Regions from separate parts of the Flectobacillus rivi genome, predicted to be linked through region 3. Evidence: riboswitches for the same ligand, from Rfam matches in the RefSeq annotation. Region 3 holds a riboswitch; each other region holds the start of a gene.
The links. Region 3 has a riboswitch for cobalamin ahead of metE (5-methyltetrahydropteroyltriglutamate--homocysteine S-methyltransferase). Riboswitches for the same ligand answer to the same signal wherever they lie in the genome.

Region 1 (7,136 bases), on a different contig from region 3:
AGATACAATCATCGTTTTGATACCTGACGCAATCATTGCAAAAACCAATGTTTTACGGTCTTGTTGCCAAAGTGGCAAATGGCAATTGAGCTGCGCCTCAGCACAAACTTTCTCTTCCCATTCACGATGCGGTTGTAGGTCTATATCGCCAAAAACTGCATCAGTTAGTTGGTATTCTTCAGTCAGCGACTTGAGACGAGCGATATACTTTTCGGTATAATTTTCCCAAGAAGTACTAATCGTAACACTCGGACAGCCTATTGCTTTGGCTTGAGCCTCCAAAATAGCAGGGCTCAAACCATGCGAACGTGAGCGGTCGCCCCATTCGTTGAGTGTCGTAAAAATTACGGTAGGTCGTTGATTCATTTGCATCAAAGCAAAACAAGAATCTTTTCCACCAGACCAAGAACAAAGGAGGTTCATAAGTAAAGTGACATAGTGAACAGGCACAAAGGCACAGAGTCTTTTCACTATGCTACTTAGCACTCTTACGTCTGTTCACTCTATTATTTTAAAACTGGATATTAAATTCAAACACAAGTACAAAAAGTTTTTTCACTATGTCACTTTGTGCCTTTGTGCCTGTTCACTCTATTGTTTTTAAAACTAGATATTCAATTCAAGCACAAGTACAAAATGTCTTTTCACCATATCACTTCGTGCCTTTGCGCCTGTTCACTCTATTGTTTTTAAAACTAGATATTCAATTCAAGCACAAGTACAAAAAGTCTTTTCACCATATCACTTCGTGCCTTTGCGCCTGTTCACTCTATTGTTTTTAAAACTAGATATTCAATTCAAGCACAAGTACAAAAAGTCTTTTCACTTTGCCACTTTATGCCTTTGTGTCTGTTCACTCTATTATCTTTAAAACTGGATATTCAATTCAGGCACAAGTACAAAAAGTCTTTTCACTATGCCACTTTGTGCCTGTTCACTCTATTGTTTTTAAAACTGGATATTCAATTCAAGCACAAGTACAAAATGTCTTTTCACTTTGCCACTTTGTGCCTTTGTGCCTGTTCACTCTATTGTTTTTAAAACTGCAAACTCAACCCAATACTTGCATTAAATTGACGGGTTTGGTAGCCTGTTATTTCTACAAATTTGGTATTCAAAATATTTCTCAAATCAGCATACGCTTTGATTTTTGAATTGATGCGATATTCACCATAAACATCTAATAGCTGATACGCATCCAAATCCACGTTAATTGATTTGAATTGGTCATTATCATAGTAGGTGTCCTTACGAGCGCCAATGCCTCTCAAGGTTGAACTAACATACAATTTTGAAGTAGCCTGATAACCCAAACTCAAGGTAAAGGCATTTTCTGGACGACGAATCAAATTTTTGTAAGTAGTGTCTTTTCCTGCTACTTTGGTAGTCAATTCTCCAATTTGGTGCGTATAGGTAGCCGACATATTGAACTTGCCTAATTGCGCTTGAGCGTCCAATTCCAAACCTTTACTTGCTTGCTTATTGAAATTAACATACTTGCCATAAGGCGCAGTACTAATTGACTGGAAAATAATCACATCATTGATGGTTGTATTAAAATACACAGCACGGAAATAGGATTGTTGGTTATTGCTAAACAACTGAAAACCGCCTTCTTGCGTGAATGACTTTTCAGGATTCAAAGCTGTATTTCCGTAAGGAGAATACAATTGATACAAAGTCGGCGACTTAAAGCTTGAGTAAAAGTTAGCTAATACCTTTAGATTTTTGCCTAACAAATAATAAGGATTGAGGGTGTAGGTAAAATTATTTCCGTACAAAGAATGATGATTGTAACGTCCTCCTGCTTCAGCACCAAAACCACCTAAATTATTCAAGGTAAAAGATGTGTAACCACTCACTTGGTTTACATTTGCCAAATCATCACTCAATGGAGCATCCTCATAAGGTCCCCAATCGCTGATAGACAAATAGGTTTGACTCATTTTCTGAGCACGGTATTCTGCACCAATCAACCATGTTACATTTTTACCCAAACTCCAACTGCCATATAATTCTGCATAGTTAGTTTTTGCACCATAATTACTAGCTGAATACTTGTCATACGCATCAGGAGCAACATAATTAGAATCGTTGATATAGCTACGTTTGAGGTCGTTATAATGGTAATTAGCCACTAATTTACCTCCTCCCACAAAATACTCTGCCCCTACTCCTATTTGTGTGCTGCTGCTATTGGCTACAAAGTCTTTATCGTCGCTAAATGCTCCATTATCAATGTCGGCACGATAAGTTTCGTGGGTTACAAAAACTTTGGTTGTAAGGTTTGTACCAAATTTTTGCTGAAACTGAGCACGAAGCGCATCTTGATTAAACGCATCTTTTTCGTTTAGGTTATCATCTTTTTTATTAGCTGCCTGCGAAATACCCTTTGAATACAACTTGGTGTAAGCCAAAGAATAACTGGAGTTTTTATTTAAAGTACCACTCAAATTCAAAGCTCCCTTCCAAGTTCCATAACTTCCTCCCGAAAGATTGGCTTGCGCACTAAATGGTTTACTGTCAGCTTTTTTACGAATAATATTAATAACACCACCAACGGCATCCGAACCATAAAGGGTGGATTGCCCTCCTTTCAAAATTTCAATTCTTTCGATTTGGTCTATCGAAATAACGTTTAAGTCAAAATAATTACCAATCGTAGAAGGGTCGTTCAATGGAATGCCGTCCATGAGCAAAAGAGCATAACCATTGCTCAAGCCTCTGATACTTACTTCTTGATTTGCACCAAGTGTTAATTGCGAACCTACTACCTGCATGCCCACTTGTTGGTTGAGTAGCTCTCCCAGCGACTTGCCCACATTGCGCTCCAAAATTTCTTTGGATATAACGGTTAAAACTTTTCCTGTTTGCAGTTGCTTTTGAGGTACTTTATTGGCCGTAACTACTACTTCATTAAGGTTTGTCACATTGTTTTGAGCCATACTTAGGCTTGCCACGCAAAGTAATCCTGAACAGAAAAATAAAGATTTAAACATTGATTTGATGATTGTTTTCTTCCCTAAAGTTAACACTCGTGCCTATAGGATAGGCTCAAATGAATTGACATTAAAAGGCAAGAAAATGAACAGAAAAGCGAACGCTCAGCGACAACTCATCCACCGTAAATTGTACCAAGAATAGATAAAAGGCAGGTCTCCTGACTTGTTTCATCGACTTCGAGCCTTCCCGCCCGACGGGCAGTGGCCATGAAGATTGAATTCGACATCATTGAAACTTACAGTTGCGGGGACAGTCTAGGTATTGCACCTAATTCCCTATTAAGCTTTAACACTTCGTAGATTTGACGTATAAAGCACCTATATCTGGTACAAAGGTAGTAAATTGTGATTGAGGGAATTAGAGAATAGAGAATTCTTTTCAATTTTAGAATCTTATTTTAAGACTAACAGAGTGTCTGTTAAACAGGCTTTAAAACTTATCATAGCCTAAATTGCTTAACTTTACCTTTGTAAAATATTCAGTCAAAATCGCCTTATGGAATTCAGAACGCCAATAAAAATAGAAAAATCGCCCTTTCAAATACAACTTCAGTCCAAGGTACTGACAGTTGGTTCATGCTTTGCACAGGTTATCGGACAAAAGCTTGAAGAAAACAAAATTGCGACCGAAGTTAACCCTTTCGGGACGTTGTTTAACCCCATGTCGATATTCAAACTTTTGAATCCTAACTACCAACAAGCCGATGAGCGACTATTTGTACAGCACCAACAAACATGGTTGCATTATGATTTTCATTCGCAATTTTTTGCTTCTCAGCAGGAATCTCTAAAGGAATTACTGAATGATAGCTTAGCAAAAATTCAGATTCAGCAATATGACTTATTAGTTTTAACCTTCGGAACGGCATTTGTGCATCAGCTCAAAACTACACCGAGCTATGTAGCCAATTGTCATAAAATGCCCGCAAGCTTATTTGAAAAGGATTTATTGAGTGTGAAGGATATTTGTAAAAAGTTTGCAGAGTTGCATAAAGCCATAACAGAATTAAATCCTTCTCTAAAAATCATTATTACTGTTTCGCCAGTGCGACATACCAAAGAAGGACTTGCCGAAAACCAATTGTCAAAATCAATTCTTCGAACGGCCTGTCATTATCTCAGTGCTGATTATGAAAATGTAGCGTATTTTCCATCTTATGAAATCATGATAGACGATCTTCGTGATTATCGTTTCTATAAGGCAGACATGATTCATCCCAATGAAGTGGCAGAGCAATATATTTTTGAGCAGTTTACAAAAACCTATTTTTCAGACGATTTACAAACTTTTTTACCTAAATGGCAACAAATCAAAAGAGCGTTAACTCACAAGCCTTTTGATATTACGTCCGAAGCTCATCAGAAGTTTTTACAAAATGTATTAAAGCAACTGGAGGGTATAGAAAACCAAGTAGATATATCGGCAGAGAAACAGCAGGTTTTAGCACAAATCGTGAAAGAGGTTAATCGTTAACGGTATATTCGTTATCTGTATTGACAAAACTTGAAGGAGAATTTCAACAATCACTCAATAGAAAATCACTAAATTACTCAATAAAAAAGCCCCAGTGGTTAGCTGGGGCTTATCAGAGCTTCAAAGTTAAATAGTTGTTTTGAGTTTAGTAAATTAATCAAATTGGTACTTTCATAGTTTGTCACTTACGGTGACCCTAAAATTTTATCATTTTAAAATTCGCTCTGAAAATATCTTTAAAAGCTTCTATCCGTTTCTGGATTCAAATCTTTTGTTAAGTCAAATTGTTTTCTCTAATCTAGAGAATCACTTTATATCTTGTCGAGATTGTTTTTGAATATTGCTAACTGCTTAGCTTTACAAATGTAATAGCATTTTTTGAATAAAATATAATTTTAACAATTTTTTTTTAAACAAAATGAACAAATATTTTCATCCCCTCTTTTTATACCAAAAACAAATCTTGATTTAGTACTAAAATACACCTTATGTAAAAAAGCTATTTAAGTCATGTAATTCGCTCAAAAAACACTCAAATAGCAGATATTGCCCCATATAAAAAAAATAAATCCTTTCCCTAGAAGAGAAAGGATTTAAAAATTATCCAAAAACAATCTCAAAAAAATTAAGTCCCTTTCGGTAGGCTTAACATTTAGGTTGAAGGCCGAAACCTTCGATGTGCATTAAACCATTTCACTTATTTTTCTAATACCACGATAGAATTTACGAGGTATTTATCATTAGCGGTACGAAGGTTATATACCTTTTCGACCGTACGATAGTCTGAATTAGTTGAAAATACTTTATAGCGATTAAAAGTATGCGTATCGCTATTGTACATCAAAACTTGTTCACCCACTTTCAACTTACCTAATTTGGCATGACCAGTAGTAGTCATTACAGGATGATTGGCTGTACCTTCCAATTCTGTTAATTGAAAAAGCGGTTGTGTCGAAGCAAACGCTTGGTCTTCGGCGTCGCTCAACAATACTTTTACGATTCCAAAAGACTTATTATCGTGTTCAATTACTTCATCGACAAGCGTTGTTTCGGCTTTATTAGTTGCAGTGTTGTAAGACATCACCACCTCACCTGCTTTTACTGCTGCAATGGACTTTTGCGAACCATCAGCCATTGTTACAACAGCTGTCTCAGGGAAACAATATTCGTATTTATCTTCTGCACCATGCTCAGCACCTGAAGCGCCTCCTGTAAATTCTTTTGCTAACACAAAAGCTACACAAGATGAGAATCCTGAAACGGCTTTTTCGCCATCTTTTAGGTCATCGATGTATTTGCCCCAAACTTCCTTTTCGGCCATTGGGTTGGGCACTACTAAGCTGATTTTTTTACCATCTTTGGGCGTTGTAAAAACCATCAAAGAGCCCATTTCCTTCATTTCGGCGGTTTCTAAAACTTTGTATAAATATATACGACGCTCTTTTCCATCCGAGAATTTGAAGACGTATGGTGGGTTACTGTTATCCAATACGTAAGCTCCCTCTTTAATATATGTATCCTTGTCAGGATTTTTGACTGCAATTTTCTTAAGCGCATCATAATCAGCATTTTTGATTCCCACTTTAGCTACTTCTTGAGCCTTGGCGAAAAGAGTTGAGCAAACTAAACCGAATACTAATAATACTTTTTTCATACTGAATAATTTTAGTCTTCAATGATGAAGCACTTGATATAATAACAAGTGATTGGAGGTGTTTTGAACCTCAGAAATAACTCATCACGACTGAAAACTTGTGTAATAGTTATTTGAAATACAGCATTATTAAATCAAAATTATTTTACAATTATAAATATAATAAATTATTGATTATCAAATAATAGTATCTCAAATTTTTTAAAATAATTTTAACTAATTAAAGAAATAAATTAAAAAATTATGATGCATTGACACGACGATGGATCTGGTCTACTACCGCTTTAGCCGATTCTAATGCACCAGCCATCCAAGCTGTAAGGTGAGTGGTGTGCTCTCCTGCCATATAAATCTCGTCATCAGGCTTAATCAAGGCTGGATATAATCTTTTGCGTTGTACATCTGTGTACTCGGCCCAACCTCCTTGCGAATACGGAATTTTTTGCCAAGCCAACGAAAAGGAACTTTCAAATTCGGCAGCATATTGCGGGTGAATTTTACTTCCTTGTTCCAAAGCTGCTTTTTCTCTTTCGGCGATGGATAAATTACCCATTTTAACGGCTCGGTCATGAAAATTGTAATAGCCTTTCAACAAACCTTTTTTACCCATAAAATTGTAGGAAGGATAAAAAATTTGGGTAATATCCATGTTGGTACGAGAAATACCACCGAATATTTTATCGTCCTCTTCCCAGAATCTCCGCTTGAACTGCAAACCAATTTTACCAGTATTCATATAAGAAGTAAAATCTATTGCACGACGAATATCCGATGAAAGGTCTGTTTGTATATTGCGTAATACAGGTAAAGGAATGGTACAAATACAATAATCTGCTTTGAGTTCCTTTTCCTGTCCAGCCTTATCTTTATAGACTATCCGAACTCCTGGCTGTGTTTTTCGGATTTCTTTTACTTCTGTTTGATATTGTATTTTTCCTTCAAGACGCTTTGCAAACTCATACGGAATAGCATCCATTCCGCCAACGGGCTGTAACATGACTGGTTG
Region 2 (7,136 bases), on a different contig from region 3:
AATAGCTACAGACGATTTGAAAAATGCTTATAGATAAGCTGTATGAAAAATAATCCCAATTAAAATCACTAAAGGAGTTTATTGACTTGAGAATTGTTCGGAGGTTATACAGATGATAAATACCTGTGACCGTAATCGTACTTCCGAAAAATAGGTGGAATTGGTCGAGTGTTGGGTAAATACCAACGAAGAAATGACAAAAAAGTATCAAACTCACTATTGATAAAATCAGGAGAGGGATTAAGAACTTTTTCATATAACTGCTTTTAAAAAGAATGAAAGGTGAACTAGTTCTAAATTAATAAGTTGTGATTAAAAACCAATAGATTTTGACTTAATATTTTACGATTTAATAAAAAATCCCTGATAATGTTTCGGCGTAAATATTACTACACGAAAAATTATCAAGGATTTTGGTAAAGCTGAATTGCTTGCTTCAAACGATTATCTACAATTCCACTAATTCTCTCTTATCGAGTAAAACATAATTATCTTCTTCCCAATTTTGCTCGTCAATACTAGCTTTCACGTAATTCAATGAAACGGTTGTAACAGTAAGCAAAACTTGTGAAATCAAGGATGCTTCTTCCATTTTTAGCATAAATCCATTGATGCTCATCGCTACAAATAACCCTCCTACATAGAAATAAGAAAGTTTCTCTGATGCCAAAACATGTTTGAGAGCTAGGGCGAAATGTGCCAGTAAAAAAACATTGAAAAACAGCACTGGAATATTGGAGGTAATCGGCGTGTTCCAGACTGAAATTACTTGATAAATTGAAGTAGTAATAATAGCAAATCCTATAGCAAGGAATAGTTGTTGAGATTTCATAGGCGAGAATGTCCTAAGATTTAAGTGAATTTATTAATAAAGTACAAATTTTATGTTTAAACGAAAACAAGGCAAGTTTTGTCACTTTAACTTATTAAACGATTCATCTATGTACTGTTTTATGATTACTATACTATACCCAAAACACTCAGGCTTTTAGTAGATTTATTAAATCTAGTATCTGTTAAGAATTTTTGCAAGGGAACTTGACTATCAAATTGTTACCCTAAGCGTCTTGCCCACCTTAAACTAAAAAAGCGCTTTCTGATCAAATGTCAAAAAGCGCTTTAGAAAAGAAGTGGTCGACTTTATTAGATAGAAGAAGGTTGTGAGAGCTCTAAAAAAAGTACCACAACCATAATCACAATTTTACTTCACAAACGAATAAGGAATGTCTGTCTCCGATACACCTCTGTTCGTCGCTGGGCTTGACTGCATCAAGAAATCCAAAGTGGCTCCTTTTTGCAAATCATTGTGGCTTAACCAGTTTTTAGAATAATCTTTGCCATTCCATTTCAAATTGCCAATATACTTGTTATCAGCACTATTGTTTGGCGCTTTAATCACAACTTGTTTACCATTTTCAAGTGACAAGGTTACTTTTTTGAATAATGGAGCACCTAATACATATTGGTCTGTACCCGGACAAACAGGGTAGAAGCCCATTGCCGAGAAAACATACCAAGCAGAAGTCTGTCCGTTATCTTCATCACCACAATAACCATCTGGCGTTGGCTGATAGAGTTTGTTCATCACCTCGCGCACCCAATATTGTGATTTCCAAGGTTGTCCTGCGTAATTATACAAGTAAGGCATGTGCTGAATAGGCTGATTGCCGTGTGCATAATTACCCATATTCATAATTTGCATTTCACGAATTTCATGAATCACAAAGCCATAATACGAGTCATCGAAAACGGGCGGAACCACAAAAACAGAATCCAACATATTGGCAAATTCCTTTTTACCGCCCATCAAATTTGATAATCCTTTAATGTCATGGAATACACTCCAAGTGTAATGCCAAGAGTTACCTTCTGTAAACGCATCGCCCCATTTGAACGGATTGAAAGGTGATTGGAAGTTACCATCTGCATTTTTGCCACGCATCAATTTGTGACTTGGGTCATAGAGATTTTTGTAATTTTGTGAACGTTTGGCAAATCTCTCTAATTCTGAAGCTGGCTTATTTAATGCTTTTCCTAACTGATAAATACAGAAATCATCGTAAGCATATTCAAGTGTACGAGCAGCATTTTCGTTGATTTTTACATCATAAGGTACATATCCTAAATCGTTGTAGTATTTTACGCCTTTACGACCTACCGATGTTAATGGCCCTTCATTTTCACTGTTTTTCAACATTGCTTGATAGAGTGTTTCAACATCAAAACCTCTAACGCCTTTGATATAAGCATCGGCTATTAAGGAAGCTGAGTTTGAACCAATCATACAGTCACGGTGCCCGGGACTTGCCCATTCTGGAAGAAACCCGCTTTCTTTATAGGCATTGACCAACCCTTCCATAATTTGTGAGTTCAAATTACGGTGCATTAGGTTAAAGAATGGAAATACCGCACGGAAGGTGTCCCAAAAACCATTATCTGTAAACATATAGCCTGGCAATACTTGACCATTATAAGGGCTGTAGTGAACAACTTTTCCTTTGGCATCTAGTTCATAGAATTTTCTTGGAAAAAGCATGGTACGATACAAACACGAGTAAAAAGTACGAGTTTGGTCTACGCTGCCGCCTTCTACTGCAATTCTTGAAAGAGCGGTATTCCAAATACCTTTTCCTAAGTTTTTGACCTCCTCGAAGGATTGATTTCCTACTTCTTTTAGGTTAATTTCAGCTTGTTCAAAACTGATAAAAGAAGAAGCAATTTTAGCTGTTACTTGCTCGCCACGTTTGGAAATTTTGAATCCTACAACCGCCCCAACATGATTATCTGTTACTGATAATTCGTTCGCAAGTAATTCTTTAGCTTTCCAAACCGATTTGTAAGTAATAGGCTTGTCAAACTGAATGATAAAATAGTTCTTGAAATTTTCGGGAACGCCACCACTGTTTTTGGTAGTATAACCAATGATTTGATTTTTTTCAGGAATAATTTTCACAAAAGAACCTTTATCCAAAGCATCAATTACTACAAAAGCGCTGTCAGTTTTCGGAAAGGTAAACCGCATCATAGCCGCACGTTCCGTAGGTGTGATTTCGGTAGTAACGTCATGATCTGCCAAATACACACTGTAGTAATAGGGCTTAGCAATTTCGGATTTGTGTGAAAACCAGCTAGCACGTTGGTCTTCCTGAAAGCGAATTTTGCCAGTGATAGGCATAATCGCAAACTGACCATAGTCGTTGATCCAAGGACTTGGTTGGTGAGTTTGTTTGAAGCCACGAATTTTGTCGGCATCGTAAGTGTAAGCCCAACCATCGCCCATTTTTCCAGTTTGTGGCATCCAGAAATTCATCCCCCAAGGCAAAGCAATGGCTGGATAAGTGTTTCCTGTAGAAAGACTAGGCTTTGAAGCTGTACCCATCAACGGATTAATCCATTCTACGGGGTCATTTACTTTATCAACGGTTTGGGCTTGTGTACCAAGCGTCAAACTGCCGAATAAAAGTGTTAAGATTTTTGAGTTTTTTAGAAAATGGGTCATTTTTTTAAAATTTCAGGGAGTAAAAAAATGTTTGATTATAGAATTAATGTAAAAAATTGAGATTGGCTTTGAAGTTAACAGATTTGTTTGAAATGATTATACGCATTTGCATGAGAGTCCGAAAAATAAAAGTTTGTGACTTTCTGGTTTTTTTTGAGTAATTTAAGAAAGCACTTATTTTAAATCTATAAATTTTGCTAACAATTAAGTATAATTACTTATTTTATTATTAATAATAAATACTCAAATTTGTAACATCAAAGTGCTTTTACAATGAAACAAGACTTTCGAGAGCCACAATTGTGGTTATCATAATAATATTTGGTGTAGTTTGGAATAGCGTATCGATTTAGTTGATACGCTATTTTTTTTGTCCTAATTTTTTGCCTAACTTTGCCAACAGTTTATGGTGCTTTAGTTTTTCCCAGTAAAAACCTCAAAGCTTAATAGGGAATCAGGTGTGATACCTGAACTGTCCCCGCAACTGTAACACTCAATCGTGTCAACTCAATCCTCATAACCACTGAAGCAATTCGGGAAGGTTCGAGTTTGACGAGTGAAGTCAGGAGACCTGCCATAGATTATTCTTGATAGGCGCTTACGGAGGATGAGCAAAAATCGAGCGTTCGCATAGTATTTTCACTTTTTTTATTGACCATTATCAACATTTTTAAACAGTTCTCTGTGCTGTCTTTTGCGGTATTAGAATGAATGTTTTGAAATGGGTTAATAAAAAAATGGAAGTTCAAATTCTAAATGTTTTATTCTTCAAAGTTTATTCCATCAGTAGTAATGCTTGCCTTATGTGCAAGTGTAGAAAGTATTGCTCAAAATTCAGAAAAGACTCAGGTGCTTGATGAGGTAGTTGTTAGTACAAACAAATATCCTCAAAAGCAGTCTCAGTCAGGAAAAGTAGTTACAGTAATTGATGCAGCTACAATCCAGCGTAGCAAAGGTAAAACCATAGGCGAGTTGTTGAATCAACAAGTTGGCCTTACGGTAATTGGTTCTCAGAATACACTTGGTACTAACCAAGATTTGTATTTGCGTGGCGCAGGCGCTGGTTATACTTTGATTTTGGTCGATGGCCTGCCTGTATATGACCCTTCTGGTGCTTCTACTTCGTTTGACATCAACTTGATTGCTATCGACCAAATCGAGCGTATCGAGATTTTGAAAGGTGGACAGTCTAGTTTGTATGGTTCCGATGCTGTAGCAGGTGTCATTAATATTATCACGACAAAAAATAGTGGTAAAAAATTAGGTCTTAGTGGAAGCTTGGCAGGTGGTAGCTATGATACCTACCGTGCTAGTGTAAATGCAGGCGGTCAGTACAAAAAAACGACTTATGGCTTGTCGTGGAATGGTACTAAATCAAATGGTATCTCTGCAGCTAAACAGCCAGAAACAGCTAAAACTGCTTTTGATAATGACGGTTTTAAGCAAAATAATTTTCAGGTAAAATTGGGTCAACAAGTAGGTGAAAACTTAACGTTGAGAGCTGATTTGATGAGTAATTATTACAAAACTGACTTGGATGCAGGGTCTTTCAAAGATGAAAAAGACTATACTTTTGAAAATAAGAACTTGCTTTGGTCTGTTGGCGGTGCTTACCAATTGAAAAATGGAAAATTAACGGTCAATTTTCAGCAAACTAACGGTCAAAGAGTTTATGTTGATGATTCGGCTCATGTGGAGGCTGGTGCTTTTGCCAAATATTCTTATGGATACTACCGTGGCGTAGCAAGATTTGCGGAGGCTTACTATGCTCATACATTTTCTGATAAAATCAAATGGGTATTAGGCGTAGAAAACCGTTGGCAAAATACCGACCAAACGTATTTGTCTATCAGTAGCTATGGCCCATATGAAAGTCCAGCTATTAAAGCTTCAACAGCCAATACAAGTTTGTTTAGTGGCTATACTTCTTTGAATTTACAAGACTTCAATGGATTTGGTTTAGAGCTTGGTGGACGTTACAACAATCATTCTATTTATGGTAACAACTTTACGTATAACGTTAATCCGTTCTATTGGGTTGGGTCAAGATTAAAAGTATTAGCTACCTATTCTTCAAGCTACAAAGCGCCATCCTTATACCAATTATTCTCACCTTATGGCAACGAAGCTTTGAAGCCAGAGGTAGGTAAAACAGGTGAAATCGGTGCCCAATTTTTTAGCAAGAATCACCAATCATATATTCGTGGGGTGTACTTCAATCGCAATATCAAAGATGTGATTGCTTATATCAGTATCAACCAAGACCCTTGGGGACGTTATGTAAACTTGAGTCAACAGAAAGACCATGGGTTTGAAGTAGATGCTCAATGGGGTATTGGCAAAGCACAAGTAAAAGCCAATTATACCTTTGTAGATGGCGAAGTAACTACACAAGTAGCTGGTAAAGACACCACCTATGCCAATCTTTTCCGTCGCCCAAAGCATACAGTTAACGTAAATGTGGCTTATCAAATCTTGAGAAATTGGTCAGCTCAATTAGCACTTCGTTCGGTAAGCAAAGCAAGTAGTGGTCCTTACGACGATGCAAAAGTTGTTCTCGGAAATTACACAACATTAGATTTTTATACAGAGTATCAAATCAATTCGACCATCAAATTATTCTTTGATTTGAAAAACCTTACAGACAAGGAGTTTTCGGACGTGCCAGGCTACAATAGTCGTCGTCGTAACTTCATGGCTGGAGCGGTATTTAGTATTCACTAAAAAGCGAGGCAAGGTAGAAAACACTGTTTTTCTGCCTTGCTAACAGTAAAAACGATTACAAACATGACAAAAACACAACTAAATCCACGTGTAAGTCTGCTACTATCAATTGTAATTTTGGTAGGAACAGCACGCCTCATCAACGCCTCATGTCTCAATCCTTTGAGTAATTTTACGCCAATTGGCGCTATGGGCTTATTTGGAGGTACTTATTTTTCTCAACGCTGGAAAGCCTTCGCATTTCCTTTATTGACACTTTTATTTTCTGACTTAATCATCAATGGGATGATTTATGGAGGAAAATACGGTATCATGTATAGCGGCTGGATGTATAACTATGCCATTTTTGCGGGAATAGTACTACTAGGAAAAGTCTTGATGAAAAAAGTAAATCTTCAAAATTTCTTATTGAGTGGTGTAGCTGCATCGATAGGATTTTGGTTGTTAGTTGACTTTGGTGTTTGGTTTGGTGGAGGTATGGATATTCGCACAGGCGGACCACTTTCAAGAGATTTGAACGGACTAATCCAATGCTATATCCAAGGATACCCATATATGCTCAATTTCTTAGCAGGAACTTTGGGTTATGGTGCCGTAATGTTTGGCGCTATTGAATTTGCAAAAATAAAATTACCGAATATTGCCTTTGAACAAGCTTAGTATTTAGTTCTGAAAAATCTGGTTAATTTTTCAAAGTAACACTCTTTAATTTCTCAATCATACCTATAACCTATTGTTTAATATATACTCGGATCAACTATAGTAGTTCTCACCTTTTTTTTAATAATGAATTATAAATTATTGATAATCAGCAGTTTGTTTTGAATAAAATTCAATAGGTCTTGAGGTAAAAGTTTAAAAATGTTTCTTCGGCAACTATAGAAACATTGGCCGAAAGCTGATAGCCCAAATC
Region 3 (7,136 bases):
GAAGATGAAATGATGGGTTCGCTCAACTCTGTGTTGACATGGATGGAAGAACTTAATGAAATTGATACGGCAGACGTAAAACCTTTAACGCACATGAGCCTTGAGGTAAATGCTTTGCGTGAGGATAAAGTAATTCCAAATATCTCTCGTGAACAAGGTTTGAAAAACGCGCCAAAACAAGACGGCGAGTATTTTAGAGTTCCGAAAGTAATTGAATGATTTAGTGATTTAGCGAATGAGTGATTGTTTTTATCTACAAACAGTTGGTAGAAATACAATACCTTTCGTCTAAAAATTACAATATCAAAAAAGCGGTCGAAAATTATTTTTCGACCGCTTTTTTGATACTAATGGGAGAATAACCCTAATGCTAAAATTTGGATTGGCTAAGATTATTACGCTGCTTTTAGACGCAAAGCATTGCGTCTAAACTAGTGAAATATAAAATATAATCACTCAACCACTCAATCACCAATCATTCAATTAGAGAAAGGACTATTTTACTGTTGCACCAACTTCGGCTCTTAATGCTTCGGCAGCGCCTACCATGTTTTTCAAGGCTTTTTCCGTTTCTTCCCAGTGACGAGTCTTTAGTCCACAATCAGGATTTACCCAAAGGTTTTCAAGAGGAATATAGGTCAATGCTTTTTCCAAAAGAGTTGTAATTTCTTCAACTGTCGGTACTCTTGGGGAGTGAATATCATATACACCAGGTCCAATTTCGTTTGGATATTTAAACTCAGCAAACGCATCCAATAATTCCATTTGCGAACGAGAAGTTTCAATCGTAATTACATCAGCATCCAAATCAGCAATCGAATCGATAATATCATTAAATTCTGAATAGCAAGCATGTGTATGTATTTGTGTACGATTAGATACGCCTGAAGCACTCAAACGAAAGGCTTTTACTGCCCAATCCAAGTAAATTGGCGCATTTTCTTTTCTCAATGGTAAACCTTCACGTATGGCTGGTTCGTCAATCTGGATAATTTTGATGCCTGCTTTTTCTAAAGCGACAACTTCCTCACGGATAGCCAATGCCAACTGAAATGCTGTTAATCGTCTTGGTTGGTCGTCTCTCACAAATGACCATTGTAACATGGTGATTGGTCCTGTGAGCATTCCTTTCACAATTTTAGAAGTTTGTGATTGTGCATATTTCGTCCAGCGAACTGTCATATCTCCTTTGCGCTCAATATCTCCAAAAATAATGGGAGGTTTCACACAACGGCTGCCATAACTTTGTACCCAGCCATTTTGAGAAAATACATAACCAGACAATAGCTCACCAAAGTATTCAACCATATCATTACGCTCGAACTCGCCATGAACTAATACGTCCAAGCCCAATTCTTCTTGCCAATGAATGGCCTTTTTGATTTCAGTTTCTACTTCTTGTGTATAAACTTCATCAGAAATAAGACCTTTTTTATAATTAGCTCTTAACTGACGTACTTCTGTTGTTTGAGGAAAAGAACCAATCGTTGTTGTAGGTAACAGCGGTAATCGTAATAATTCTTTTTGAATCGACTGGCGAAGTGCAAACGGTGCTTCACGCTCAAAATCAGCGTTTTTAATACCTTGAATTTGAGATTTAACCGTTGGACGATGAATGAGGGTTGAAGACTTTCTACTTTCGATAGCCTGTTGATTTTCAGTCAAAATAGAAGCTAAACTGCTAAACAATTGTGGTTTGGTCAAATCAGCCAATGTACGCACCTCCTTCAATTTTTGTTTAGCGAAAGCCATCCAATTTTTGATGGTTGGAGTTAATACACTTTCGTCTTTTTCCAAATCCAAATCGTAAGGCGTATGCAATAATGAACACGATGGTGCAATCCAAACACGCTCTTCTCCAAGTTTTGAAAGAGCTTTTTCAATAAAACTTAAAGAGTTGGTAAAATCATTTTTCCAAATATTTCTACCATCTACTAAGCCCAACGAAAGCTTGGTAGTTCCATTGACAAAAGCTTCCTGATCGAGAATATCTCCTAATTGAGACGGACAACGAACTAAATCAACATGAAGGCAATCGACAGGGAGGCTTAACGTAGTAGATAAATTATCGCCAGAACATTCAAAATAAGTCGCCAAAACGATTTGAAGGGCAGGCAATGCTTTTCTAATTTGCTGATAAACTTCTTGGAAAACAGCTCTTTCTTTTGCCGACAAATCCATCACCAAATAAGGCTCATCAATTTGAATCGTATGTGCGCCACGACTTTCAAGTTCCTGTAATAACTCGATATAAACAGGCAACAAACGCTGAATCAAGTCTAGACGATTAAATCCTTTTTCCTTTTCTTTTCCTAAAAGCAAATAAGAAACGGGGCCAATCAAGACAGGTTTGGTGATTATATCCAATCGTTTTGCCTCTTCAAACTCTTGAATGGGCTTATTTGAGAATCTATAAAATTGTTGATTTTTAGTAAATTCAGGAACGATATAGTGGTAATTGGTATCAAACCATTTGGTCATCTCGCAGGCTACGACGTCAAAACCTTCCTTCTGATAACCACGAGCCATAGCAAAATAAATATCTAATTCTTTACTAGATTTTCCATCCACTAATGCCTGATAACGTTGTGGAATTACGCCTAGTGTCAATGACAAGTCTAGTACATGATCATACAAAGAAAAATCGTTGCTTGGAATAAGGTCAATGCCATTTTCCTGCTGGATTTTCCAGTGTTCTAATCTCAACTGATATGCCTGAGACTGTAATTCTTCTTTACTGATTTTGCCTGACCAGTATTGTTCGCAGGCTTTTTTGAGTTCTCTTTTGCTACCGATACGTGGATAGCCAAGGATGTGAGTAAGCATGTTGGTTGAATGTTTAAAAATGAAATACTCAACCATTTAGGCACAACACACAAAACCTTCAACGAATGGAACAGATTTTTCAAAAGCTTTCAGGTATCAGCTTTCGGCTTTCTCAAAAGCAAACATCATGAAACACCACATTTTGATGTTTAACAAAAGCTGACCTGAATTTATATCAATAGAGCTTATTAGTTTTATGAGTATGTTTAAAAATTTTATCTGGCATTTGTTGAAAAAACAAATTTTCATTTTGACACTCCTTACTTTTCTTGTCTTGACACAAGAAAAGTAACAAAAGAAAGTCAAGAAATCCTAAACTCGCCTGCGGCTCAAACAACAGGATTTCAGAAAAACAAATAGATACTTTTATTTTTCAATGACTTATAAAATTTAAACATAGTCTTAAAATCACTAATGTGCTCAATCACTCATTCGTAAATGAGTTTGAAAAATCAATGCGCGTCCAACACCCTATTCGTGAGAGTCTTGTCATTGAGAAAAGCAGCAAGTCTCCTGACTTATAACATCGTTGTACTCCTTCTCATTCCAGCTGGAACAATGGATATATTGTACACGACTTGCCCCGAAGAGCGGTTAAATACAGTAGCACGTCTGTTCGTGATTCACACACGATTCCTTTTTAAATCAAAGCAACACTTTGATACTACTTTTCCGATTGATGTGTAAAATGGATGGGACAAAGGTAGATTGCCACAAAGATATATTTTTACACTTCACTGATTTTTAGTAAAAAATCAGATATTTAAATAAAAATAATCACCAATTTTAGTTATTTTATCTTTATAAATAGGCAATAAAGGTTTATATATCTTTCAGGATTTTAACAAAAAGTAAAACTTCATATAGTATTTACCCAAGATTTTGACCATTATCAAGACAAAAACCAATTATCCTCATGATTGAGTTTGCAAAATCTTTCTAATTTTAAACATTCCTACATCATCAAACAAAATGATGCTTTGAGAGGCTGACGTATAAACAACTTTAAAGTTAACACACATGAAACATTGGTTGGCAGGAGTCTTACTGATAGGTCTGATAACAGGCTGTAAGAAAAAGGTGGAAACGATTTACCCTCAAATTCAGGCAATTTCCGAGTCAGTTTATGCTTCGGGGATCGTAAAAAGTGTCAATCAATATCAGGTTTTTCCTAAAAACGCAGGAGTTATTGCTTCTTTAAAAGTAAAAGAAGGTGATTTTGTCGAAAAAGGGCAAATTTTATTCGAAATCGCTAACCCTAGTGCAAAACTCAATATCGAGAATGCGGAGTTGAGTTTTGAAAATGCTTCTGTCAAATCTAATCAGGAACGTTTGCGTGATGCGGTTATCGCTAAAGATTTAGCTTATCAAAAACTACGTTCAGACTCCCTGCTTTGGCGTCGACAAAATGCTCTTTGGCAACAACAAATCGGAACAAAAGTAGATCAAGAACAGCGTGAACTAGCCTATCATAACTCCCAAACAGCCTTCCAATCAGCCGAAATACGAGTGAGCGAATTGCGTCGTCAAATTAAATTCTCTGCCGAACAATCTGCCAAAAATGTCGCTTTGGCCAAGAGTATAGCTTCTGACTTTGCCGTTCGAGCCGAGGTGTCTGGACGTATTTATAGTTTTTCGAAAGAAATAGGTGAAATGGTTGCTATCCAAAACCCTGTGGCTATTATCGGCGATGCAAAAGCTTTTATACTTGAATTACAAATCGACGAAGATGATATTACTCGTGTCAAAATTGGACAAAAAATATTACTTACTTTAGATAGTTACGACAAACAGGTATTTGAAGCCAGAGTTAATAGCATTGACCCTTTAATGAATGAAAAAACTAGGACTTTTACAGTAAAAGCTGGCTTTATAGTGCAACCTCAAGTCTTGTATCCCAACCTCAATGTAGAGGCAAATATCATTACTGCTGAAAGACCAAAGGTATTGACGATTCCAAGAAATTATTTGGTTGATGAACAGTTTATCTTGGACAAAGATGGTCAAAAAAGACCTGTAAAAGTTGGACTGAAGGACTTCCAACGTGTTGAAATTTTATCAGGGATTACTGCCCAAGACGCTATCCAAAAACCTACGCTATGAACTACCCACTAATTTGGAATATTGCTCAATCGCTATCTTTGGCTCGTTGGAAACAAACCTTGGTGGCGGCCATTGGGGTGATGTTTAGTATTACCATGTTCATCGCATTGTTGGGTTTTATGAACGGGCTCAACGACCTCTTGGATAGCTTAGTATTGAATAGAACCCCACATGTACGACTTTTTAACGAAATAAAAGCCAATGAAAATCAGCCTATTTTGCTAGATAGTCGTTATAAGAAATATCACAATTTTATCAGGTCTATCAAGCCCAACGGGAAAAATGCTCAGATTGCCAACAGTGCTGCCATCATTAATACTTTAAAAAAAGACAAACGCGTTTTGGGAATTTCACCCAAAATGATTGCCCAAGTATTTTTCAATGTGGGCGAAACAGATGTAACAGGCGTAGTCAACGGAATAGATGTAGAGGCAGAAGCAAGACTTTTTTCGTTTGGCGATTACGTTACTTCAGGTTCGTATATGGATTTGAAAAATATTCCCAATAGTATTATTTTGGGAAAAGGTTTGGCAGACAAAATGTTAGCAAATATTGGCGATGTGGTACAAATCACCACCGCCAAAGGTGATAGATTTCCCTTAAAAGTGGTAGGATATTTCCAATCTGGACTGGGCGAGATAGATAAAGTTCAGAGTTATACTTCTTTAAAAACAGCTCAAAAACTCATCGGACAAAGCAATGCCTATGTGACCGATATTCAAATTAAATTGTATGATTTGAATATGGCTCCTACGGTAAGCAAAGAATATGCACAAATTTTTGGCACTGATGCCGAGGATATTCAAACCGCTAATGCACAGTTTGAAACAGGTAGTAGTTTGCGCAGTTTGATTTCGTATGCAGTCGGCATTACATTACTCATAGTGGCTGGTTTCGGGATTTACAATATCTTGAATATGTTGATTTATGAAAAAATGGATACCATTGCCATTCTGAAAGCTACGGGTTTTGCAGGAAGCGATGTCAAGAAGATATTTATTACCATCGCTATCAGTATTGGTATATTGGGTGGTTGCACGGGACTGTTTTTCGGATTTCTATTGTCACTATTAATCGATAATGTACCCTTCAAAACGGCAGCTTTACCTACTATAAGTACCTATCCTGTGAATTATGACTTGAAATATTACTTGATTGGTATCACTTTTTCCTTGATTACAACCTATTTGGCAGGTTTGTTTCCAGCAAGAAAAGCTAGTAAAATTGACCCAGTAGATATTATTAGAGGAAAATAGCTTTTGGGGCGGTCGGATGTCAGGTATCGGCATTCGGCAAGGGCCAATTCAACCATAAAATCTAAAATCGGAATGTTGCTTGAAGCCAAACATATCAATAAAAGCTTTCACGACCCTGTTACGGTGCCTATTTTGAAAGATGTAAGCATCGAAATACCTAAAGGTCAATTTACCTCTATTGTCGGAAAGTCTGGTTGTGGAAAATCGACCTTACTTTATATCCTTTCAACAATGGATACTGACTATGAGGGTGAATTGTGGATTGATGGGGAAAGGCTTACAGGTAAAACCGAGGCTGAATTGGCTCGTGTTCGCAATGAAAAGATTGGATTTGTTTTTCAATTTCATTACCTCCTCAACGAATTTAGTGTGCTCCAAAACGTCATGTTGCCAGGGTTAAAACTAGGAAAGATTTCTCATCAAGAATTAGAACATCGAGCCATTGAGCATTTGCGAAAATTGGGCATGGATAGCAAGGCGCTAAAAAAAGCCAATCAACTGTCAGGTGGCGAAAAACAGCGTGTGGCGATTGCACGAGCACTTATCAATGACCCACTAATTATTATGGGTGACGAACCTACAGGAAATTTGGATAAGAAAAATACGGAGGTGGTTTTTGATATATTCCGTCAATTATCTGAAGAGTACAAACAATCTTTATTGATTGTGACGCATGACCCTAATTTTGCAGAAAGAACACAGCGTATCATTGAGATGGAGGACGGAAGGGTGATTTGATAATTTGGAGATAAGCCTATTCTCATCTCCAAATTAGGGTTGTACGAAGGATTTCCAATAATTTCGGATTTGGGATTTCTGATTTCGGAAATAAAGTAAATTACCTCTATTTTTTACAAAAAATAAAAGATTACACTTCCGAAATCCCACATCCGATATCCGAAATAGATAGTTTTAGAATCCTTCGTACACTCCAATCTCCAAATTATAGAA

Region 1: linked by a shared signal. The riboswitch ahead of QM481_RS20950 (TonB-dependent receptor plug domain-containing protein) and the one ahead of metE (5-methyltetrahydropteroyltriglutamate--homocysteine S-methyltransferase) in region 3 are both predicted to bind cobalamin.
Region 2: linked by a shared signal. The riboswitch ahead of QM481_RS16395 (TonB-dependent receptor plug domain-containing protein) and the one ahead of metE (5-methyltetrahydropteroyltriglutamate--homocysteine S-methyltransferase) in region 3 are both predicted to bind cobalamin.

What each region holds. Positions count from the first base shown of each region.
Region 1 covers NZ_JASHIE010000017.1:20,445-27,580, reverse strand. Annotated here, with positions in the region: gene QM481_RS20955 (Dph6-related ATP pyrophosphatase) at 1-423, opposite strand, end outside; gene QM481_RS20950 (TonB-dependent receptor plug domain-containing protein) at 1,038-2,999, opposite strand; cobalamin riboswitch at 3,133-3,339, opposite strand; gene QM481_RS20945 (GSCFA domain-containing protein) at 3,499-4,476, shown strand; gene QM481_RS20940 (Hint domain-containing protein) at 5,174-6,130, opposite strand; gene QM481_RS20935 (flavin monoamine oxidase family protein) at 6,372-7,136, opposite strand, start outside.
Region 2 covers NZ_JASHIE010000011.1:163,266-170,401, reverse strand. Annotated here, with positions in the region: gene QM481_RS16405 (hypothetical protein) at 449-832, opposite strand; gene QM481_RS16400 (GH92 family glycosyl hydrolase) at 1,202-3,499, opposite strand; cobalamin riboswitch at 3,890-4,092, shown strand; gene QM481_RS16395 (TonB-dependent receptor plug domain-containing protein) at 4,256-6,223, shown strand; gene QM481_RS16390 (DUF6580 family putative transport protein) at 6,287-6,883, shown strand.
Region 3 covers NZ_JASHIE010000009.1:240,307-247,442, reverse strand. Annotated here, with positions in the region: gene gatC (Asp-tRNA(Asn)/Glu-tRNA(Gln) amidotransferase subunit GatC) at 1-219, shown strand, start outside; gene metE (5-methyltetrahydropteroyltriglutamate--homocysteine S-methyltransferase) at 496-2,826, opposite strand; cobalamin riboswitch at 3,313-3,510, opposite strand; gene QM481_RS13815 (efflux RND transporter periplasmic adaptor subunit) at 3,847-4,929, shown strand; gene QM481_RS13810 (ABC transporter permease) at 4,926-6,185, shown strand; gene QM481_RS13805 (ABC transporter ATP-binding protein) at 6,258-6,923, shown strand.